Regions from separate parts of the Leclercia pneumoniae genome, predicted to be linked through region 1. Evidence: predicted binding sites of a transcription regulator. Region 1 holds the regulator's gene; the other holds the start of a gene.
The links. Region 1 encodes LexA, which represses DNA repair genes until DNA is damaged. Its sites were predicted from a motif close to TNCTGTATGTACATACAGNA; they were not measured.

Region 1 (4,215 bases):
GCTCATAACCGATGTAAATCGGCACCAGGGTGATAGGACGCGTACCGCCGCGCAGCATCGCCTGAATCGTCATCGACAGGGTTCCGGTCTTCGGATCGAGCAGACGCCCGGTACGGGAACGACCGCCCTCAACGAAGTACTCAACGGAATAGCCGCGGCTGAACAGCTCGCCCAGATACTCGCGGAAGACGGTGGAGTAGAGCTTGTTGCCCTTAAAGGTACGGCGAATAAAGAACGCACCCAGGCGACGGAAAATCGGCCCTGCTGGCCAGAAGTTCAGGTTAATACCGGCTGCGATATGCGGCGGTACCAGGCCCTGATGATAGAGCACATACGAGAGCAGCAGGTAGTCCATGTGGCTGCGGTGGCAGGGCACATAGACAATTTCATGACCGTCGTGCGCCAGCTGACGCACCCGTTCGGCGTTATGAACGTTAATGCCCTGATAGAGGCGGTTCCACGTAAAGCTCAGGATACGATCGGAGAGGCGAATCATCTCGTAAGAGAAGTTCGCGGCGATCTCTTCCATTAGCGCAATGGCGTTTTGCTGCGCTTTTTCGTGGGAGATTTTTTTGCTGCGCGCTTCGTCTTCAACCGCACGGGCAATCGCTTTGGATGCCAGCAGTTTGTTGAAGAGATCCTGACGGGCAGGCAGACGTGGCCCTACAGCAGCCAGACGCTGGCGGGCAAAGTGCATACGCGCCACGCGCGCCAGCTTCTGCGCGATAATCTTATCGGTGCCGTGCTCATCCGCCATCCGGCGCAGAGAGACGGACGGCGAGAAGCGCACAAAGCTGTCGCGACCAAGCCAGGTCACGGCGAAGAACTTCTGCACGCCGTTCAGCATACGCAGCGGCGGGTTCTCTTCTCCTTTTTCGCGCCCCGGGCGACGGCCAAACATGACCGAGACCGGCACCATCTGCACATCCAGATTCGGGTTGCTGCGGTGCAGATCGAGGTAGTCGTGGAACAGCTTGATGGACTCTTCTTTCGGCGTGTAATAGGTGAACACGCGCGGCCCGCCGTGGATAAAGACATAGCGCGGCAGCAGGGTGCCGTCGATCTCCAGCGGCTCCAGCGGGTCAGGTAAATCATGCGCCAGGCACTGGGCGCGCAGCGTCAGCAAGTCGGCCTTAGAGTTATAAGGCAAAACGTACATAATAGGGCGCGAGGTATCGAGCCCTAATTCCGGCGCAGGATTTGCCGGGATAGACTTGCTTTTTACCAGGACGCTTAATGGTAAATTAAGTAATTTGTAGTAAATTCTTGGCCAGCCAGACATAAACGATGTAAAGCCTCTGGTTAAAAATGCAATTGCGGCGCAAGGATAACAGAATGCGCACAAAATTTCTGTTGTTACCCGTCATACTTCAGGCGGTATGGCAACGCTCTATAGCTATAGTTACTGACGCTATTTTTCAATAAAGGTTCTTTTGATGGCCAATAATACCACTGGGTTAACCCGTATCATTAAAGCTGCTGGTTATTCATGGAAAGGGATCCGCGCAGCCTGGATCAACGAGGCGGCCTTCCGCCAGGAGAGCGTTGCCGTGATTGCGGCAATCATTATTGCCTGCTGGCTGGATGTCGATCCTATTACCCGCGTGCTGCTGATTGGCTCGGTGATGTTGGTGATGATAGTCGAAATTTTAAACAGTGCGATTGAAGCGGTAGTGGATCGTATCGGGTCTGATTATCACGAACTTTCCGGGCGGGCCAAAGACATGGGCTCGGCGGCGGTATTGTTAAGTATCTTTGTCGCGCTCTTTACCTGGCTCTCACTGCTGTGGGGACATTTTCGATAAGCCTCGACAAAACGAATAAGTCTCTGGTTTTTTGTGCGGTTTATGGTTCCAAAATCGCCTTTGACTGTATATACTCACAGCATAACTGTATATACACCCAGGGGGCGGAATGAAAGCGTTAACGACCAGGCAGCAAGAGGTGTTTGATCTCATTCGGGATCATATCGGCCAGACGGGGATGCCACCCACGCGTGCGGAAATCGCGCAGCGTCTGGGATTCCGTTCTCCGAACGCCGCTGAAGAGCATCTCAAAGCCCTGGCACGTAAGGGCGTTCTGGAGATCGTCTCCGGCGCGTCTCGCGGCATTCGTTTGCTGGTTGAAGAAGAAGAGGGCCTGCCGCTGGTAGGCCGCGTAGCAGCGGGTGAGCCGCTGCTGGCGCAGCAGCACATTGAAGGTCACTATCAGGTTGATCCCGGTATGTTTAAGCCGAGTGCAGACTTTTTACTGCGCGTTAGCGGCATGTCCATGAAGGATATCGGCATTATCGACGGCGATCTGCTGGCAGTGCATAAAACGCAGGATGTGCGCAACGGCCAGGTGGTCGTGGCGCGTATCGACGACGAAGTAACCGTGAAGCGCCTGAAGAAGCAGGGCAACATTGTTCAGCTTCTGCCGGAAAACAGCGAATTCTCCCCCATCGTTGTTGACCTGCGTGAAAACAACTTCTCCATTGAAGGCTTAGCGGTTGGCGTTATCCGCAACGGCGACTGGCTGTAATCTCTTCCCGACAGGCTACGACTGTGTCGTAGCCTGTTCTCTTTCTCTCTGGTTATTCACATGTCTCTGCTGACTACCGCCGATAAGGCGTTATGGCGTCTTGCGCTGCCGATGATCTTCTCCAATATCAGCGTGCCGCTGCTGGGGCTGGTCGATACGGCGGTGATAGGTCATCTGGATTCCCCTGTCTATCTTGGCGGCGTGGCCATCGGCGCGACGGCGACCAGTTTCCTCTTTATGCTGCTGCTCTTCCTGCGCATGAGCACTACCGGTTTAACTGCCCAGGCCTATGGCGCAAAAGATCCGTTGCGTCTGGCACGTGCGCTGGTGCAGCCGCTGCTGATGGCGTTGGGGGCCGGGCTGCTGATTGTGTTACTGCGAACCCCGCTTATCGATCTTGCCCTGCATATTGTGGGGGGGAGCGACGCGGTGCTGCTTCAGGCACGGCGTTTCCTGGAAATACGCTGGCTCAGCGCGCCGGCATCGCTGGCAAACCTGGTATTGCTCGGCTGGTTGCTGGGGGTGCAATATGCCCGCGCCCCGGTGATCCTGCTGGTAGTGGGTAACCTGATTAATATCGTACTCGACCTGTGGCTGGTGATGGGCCTGAAGATGAATGTGCAGGGCGCCGCGCTGGCCACGGCGGTGGCAGAGTACGCCACGTTATTGATTGGCTTGTGGATGGTCTGGCGAGTACTGGCCCTGCGCGGCATCTCACTGGCGATGTTGAAAGCGAGCTGGCGCGGTAATATCCGCAAACTCATGGCTCTGAACCGCGATATCATGTTGCGCTCGTTGCTGTTACAGCTCTGCTTTGGCGCACTAACCGTCTTTGGCGCCCGGCTGGGGCCCGAAATCGTCGCCGTCAACGCGGTTCTGATGACCCTGCTGACCTTTACTGCCTACGCGCTGGATGGCTTTGCCTATGCGGTGGAGGCGCACTCCGGCCAGGCGTATGGTGCCCGCGAAAGTGGCCAGCTACGCGAGGTATGGCGCGCCGCCTGTCGTCAGGCCGGGCTGGTTGCACTGGGGTTTGCTCTCATTTATGCCTTAATGGGCGATCGCATCATCGCCTTACTCACCTCGCTGCCCGAACTTCGCGAACTGGCGAATCATTACCTGGTCTGGCAGATAATATTACCGGTGGTGGGGGTGTGGTGTTACCTGCTGGATGGCATGTTTATTGGCGCCACGCGGGGCGCTGAAATGCGCAACAGTATGGCGATCGCCGCCGCCGGGTTTGGCCTCACGCTACTCACATTGCCCTGGCTGGGTAACCATGGTCTATGGCTGGCGCTGGCCGTGTTTCTGGCTCTGCGTGGCCTGTCGCAGGCGCTTATCTGGCGCCATCACTGGCGTAATAATACCTGGTTTATGTAGCGGTTTCGTTTGGCGTAACGGTAAAAGATTCTGAATAGTGCCTCGTTCGCCGAAGCCTTAACTATAATAATTATCAAGTCCAACAGGAAATGAACGTAACGGACGATACGAAGGCTAATCACCGAACGATGAGGATGCGATTATGAATAAAGACGAAGTCGGCGGTAACTGGAAACAGTTCAAAGGTAAAGCTAAAGAACAGTGGGGTAAGCTGACTGATGATGATATGACTATCATCGAAGGTAAGCGCGACCAGCTGGTGGGTAAAATTCAGGAACGTTATGGTTATCAGAAAGACCAGGCTGAATCGGA
Region 2 (4,215 bases), 1.2 Mb from region 1:
ACCGCTTCAATCTCGGCTAACACCTCTTCACTCAATTCGAGATGCCAGCTTTCAACGTTGGTTTTCAACTGCTCCAGCGAGGTTGCGCCCAGCAAGGTGCTGGCAACAAACGGCTGACGGCGAACAAAGGCCAGCGCCATCTGGGCAGGATCCAGACCGTGACGTTTCGCGATATCGACATACGCCGCCACCGCTTTTTGCGACTGCTCGCCGCTGTAGCGGGTAAAGCGGCTAAAGAGGGTATTACGCGCCCCGGCAGGTTTCGCGCCGTTAAGGTATTTACCCGTCAGGGTGCCAAAGGCCAGACACGAGTAGGCGAGCAGTTCCACCCCTTCATACTGGCTCACTTCCGCAAGACCCACTTCATAGCTGCGGTTCAGCAGGCTATAGGGGTTCTGGATAGTGACGATACGCGGCAGATCATGCTTATCGGCCAGGTGCAGATAGCGCATCACGCCAAACGCGGTTTCGTTAGAGACACCGATATAACGGATCTTTCCGGCGCGCTGGCACTCGGTCAGCGCTTCCAGGGTTTCGAGCAGGGTCACCACCGGCGCGCTGTCGGCCCAGCTGTAACCCAGTTTGCCGAAACAGTTAGTTGGTCGCTGCGGCCAGTGTACCTGATAGAGGTCAAGGTAATCGGTCTGCAGACGCTTCAGGCTGGCATCCAGCGCTTCGCGAATGTTCTTGCGATCAAGGATCTGATTCGGGCGGATCCCGCTGTCATTGTTGCGTGACGGCCCGCTGACTTTAGAGGCGAGGACCAGCTTCTCACGGTTGCCATGCTTTGCCAGCCAGTTGCCAACATAGGTTTCCGTTAAGCCCTGAGTCTCGGGGCGCGGCGGCACCGGGTACATCTCTGCCACATCAATCAGGTTTATCCCCTGGCTGATGGCGTAGTCGAGTTGAGCATGGGCATCGGCTTCGCTATTTTGTTCACCAAATGTCATGGTGCCCAACCCCAGTTGACTGATTTCCAGTGAGCTATGGGGGATACGGTGATAATGCATAGCCGGCTTCCTTTATAGTGACTTATAAGATGGGTCAGGAACCTCCCGACAAAGGAATATAAACATGGCAGAGGGGAAGCAAAAGGGGAAGAGAAAAATCAAAAAGGCCAGCGGGCGCTGACCTTAATCTTTATCGTTCAATAATTTGTGAAACTTCATCGCGGTTAATCTGCATCGAATTTCCTTGCTGATCGCGGTAGCTCACCAGACCGGTATCATCGTCGACTTCGGGTTTGCCGTCAGTCAAAATCATCCGACCGTCCTTTGTCGCCATGACGTAATCGCTACTGCAACCAGAAACGGCAAACGCTAAACCAACAGCTGAAATGATCACTGCCCATTTTTTCATATCCACCCCCTTTAACTGGCTCAAACTCTTCTTAGTGTAGTAATAACTTAGAAGTTACGAAGCCGAAAGCAGTAAAATCTTAAAAATACTCATATTGCGGGCGATATAACGAAAATGGCCATGAAAAACTATGTTTTCAACAAAAAATGGCGGGCCAGCAAGGCGCCGGTGAAATTCTTTTTCAGGTAAAAGCCGCGCGGAAGGGTCAAAATGGGCTCGCCATGTGTACCAATGGCCTCGGTCAGGGCTTTGCTATTGGCGGCTTTAGGGCGCAATTGCAACACCTCTCCGTGACGCGCAGTAATACGCTCAACCTGGCCAAGGACAATCATATCCATCAACTCTTCCCAGTCCAGCCGCAGTTGCCGATCTTCTTCCTCGTCAGGGCTCCAGATCAGCGGCGAACCGATTCGCCGTTCTGCCAGTGGAATAGCTCGATCCCCTTCAACCGGCACCCACAGGACGCGGTTCAATTTATGCTTCACGTGGCTGGTTTCCCAGGTGATCCCGGTATTCCCCGTCAGTGGTGCCACACAGACAAAGGTCGTCTCCAGCGGTTTACCCTGACTATCCACCGGGATGGTTTTGAGTTCTACCCCGAGCGCCGCAAAATCCTGCTCCGGCTTGCTGCCGGCGCTGGCACCCAGCCACACCTCCAGCAAGAGACCGATCCAGCCTTTATCACGCTTCAGATCCTGCGGAATGGGTAAACCTGCAAGCCGCGCCAACTCTCCCAAAGAGTAGCCTGCCAGCCGCTGGGCCTGGGCCATTAACTGTGCTTCGCTGTCAGGTGGAGAGCTTAACGGTACGAGGGAAAACATAACGAACCTATTGGTTAAAAAATGAGCAGTTGTTATACACGATCGGGAATGAGTTTATCCCGTTCTGTATAAAGAAAACAGGCCAATGATTTATAACGCTTTTCTTAACCTTTTTAGGCGAAATTTTTCTGGCACGAAAAGGTTGTTCAATTCTGGTCACTGACAATGAACAGGATCTTATACCATGTTATCCACAGAAAAATGGGATAAGTGGTGATAACCCTGACTACTGGTTCCATTTACAGCCTTGACGTATGGTCAAAATCGAAAAATCAGACAAAATGTGCCTAACTTATTGGCACAATCTGTGGATAAAACCGACGCTGGTGGATCTTTCATCAATACAATGATCTTGCTTGTGACCTGCATCACACTAGCCGATGTTATGCAGTGAATTAGCAGGGTAATGCCCTGTATTTAAAGCTTTTGTTTGGGTGGGGTTTTTACGTATCATTAAGAGTAATCTGGGTTGTCCATCGGTAATTCCATACTTCTTCACAACTCTATCCACAGAAAAAGTGAATAAAATCGTCTTTCGGCTCGGTCATCTGTTTATAACTCAGATGAAATTTGTGAGTTATTCAAATGTTATTACGCCGCAGGGCTGTAAGAGAGTGGTTTACCGCCTCACTGGAGTGTGAAACAATCATTTCTATATAAAGTTTAGTTTGAGGTAGTCCGGTGATTGATGACGATGGCTACCGCCCGAATGTCGGAATCGTAATTTGTAATCGTCAGGGGCAGGTGATGTGGGCCCGCCGATATGGCCAGCACTCCTGGCAATTTCCCCAGGGTGGGATAAACCCCGGAGAGACCCCAGAGCAAGCGATGTATCGGGAGCTGTACGAAGAAGTTGGCTTAAGCCGGAAGGATGTTCGTATCCTTGCTTCGACCCGCAACTGGTTGCGTTACAAATTACCAAAACGTTTGGTGCGTTGGGACACAAAGCCGGTATGTATCGGCCAGAAACAAAAATGGTTTCTTCTGCAACTGGTGAGCAGCGACGCAGATATCAACATGCAAAGCAGTAGCACGCCGGAGTTCGACGGTTGGCGCTGGGTTAGCTACTGGTATCCTGTCCGTCAGGTCGTGTCGTTTAAACGCGACGTTTACCGCAGGGTAATGAAAGAGTTCGCAAGTGCCGTCATGACGCTTCAGGAGGCCCCTCCTAAGCCGCAAAGTGCACCTGCCTGGCGACGTAAAAGAGGTTAAGCTACGCACATTATGCTCACCCGCCTGCGAGAAATAGTCGAGAAGGTGGCCAGCGCTCCACGGCTCAACGAGGCGCTGGATATTCTGGTCACTGACATCTGTCTTGCGATGGAAACTGAGGTCTGTTCGGTCTACCTGGCCGACCATGATCGGCGTTGTTATTATCTGATGGCCACGCGAGGTTTGAAAAAACCACGCGGCCGTACCGTCGCGCTTGCATTTGATGAAGGTATCGTCGGGTTGGTTGGGCGCCTTGCTGAGCCTATCAACCTGGCGGATGCGCAGAAACACCCCAGCTTTAAATATATCCCCTCCGTAAAAGAAGAACGCTTCCGGGCATTTCTGGGCGTTCCCATTATTCAGCGTCGTCAGCTGCTTGGCGTGCTGGTCGTTCAGCAGCGCGAACTGCGTCAGTACGACGAAAGTGAAGAGTCTTTCCTCGTTACGCTGGCCACGCAAATGGCAGCCATTCTCTCCCAGTCCCAGCTCGCGGCGCTGTTTGGTCAATATCGCCAGACGCGCATACGCGCGCTGCCTGCTTCGCCGGGCGTCGCCATCGCCGAAGGCTGGATGGACGCAACCCTGCCGTTAATGGAGCAGGTTTACGAAGCCTCTACGCTGGACACCGCCCTTGAGCGAGAGCGACTAACCGGCGCGCTGGAAGAGGCAGCCAGTGAGTTTCGCCGCTACAGTAAACGCTTTGCCGCCGGTGCGCAGAAAGAGACGGCCGCCATTTTCGATCTTTACTCCCACCTGCTGTCAGATGCGCGTCTGCGTCGGGAGCTTTTTGCTGAGGTGGATAACGGCTCGGTGGCCGAGTGGG

Region 2: mutH (DNA mismatch repair endonuclease MutH) is a predicted target of LexA. The motif match lies at 2,408-2,427, and genes of this name have one in related genera.

Annotation. Positions count from the first base shown of each region.
Region 1 is NZ_CP071383.1:267,362-271,576, forward strand. It holds gene plsB (glycerol-3-phosphate 1-O-acyltransferase PlsB) at 1-1,282, opposite strand, end outside; gene JZ655_RS01235 (diacylglycerol kinase) at 1,437-1,805, shown strand; gene lexA (transcriptional repressor LexA) at 1,915-2,523, shown strand; gene dinF (MATE family efflux transporter DinF) at 2,584-3,903, shown strand; gene JZ655_RS01250 (CsbD family protein) at 4,046-4,215, shown strand, end outside.
Region 2 is NZ_CP071383.1:3,463,170-3,467,384, reverse strand. It holds gene JZ655_RS16780 (NADP(H)-dependent aldo-keto reductase) at 1-1,010, opposite strand, end outside; gene JZ655_RS16775 (YgdI/YgdR family lipoprotein) at 1,141-1,359, opposite strand; gene mutH (DNA mismatch repair endonuclease MutH) at 1,488-2,180, opposite strand; gene rppH (RNA pyrophosphohydrolase) at 2,862-3,392, shown strand; gene ptsP (phosphoenolpyruvate--protein phosphotransferase) at 3,405-4,215, shown strand, end outside.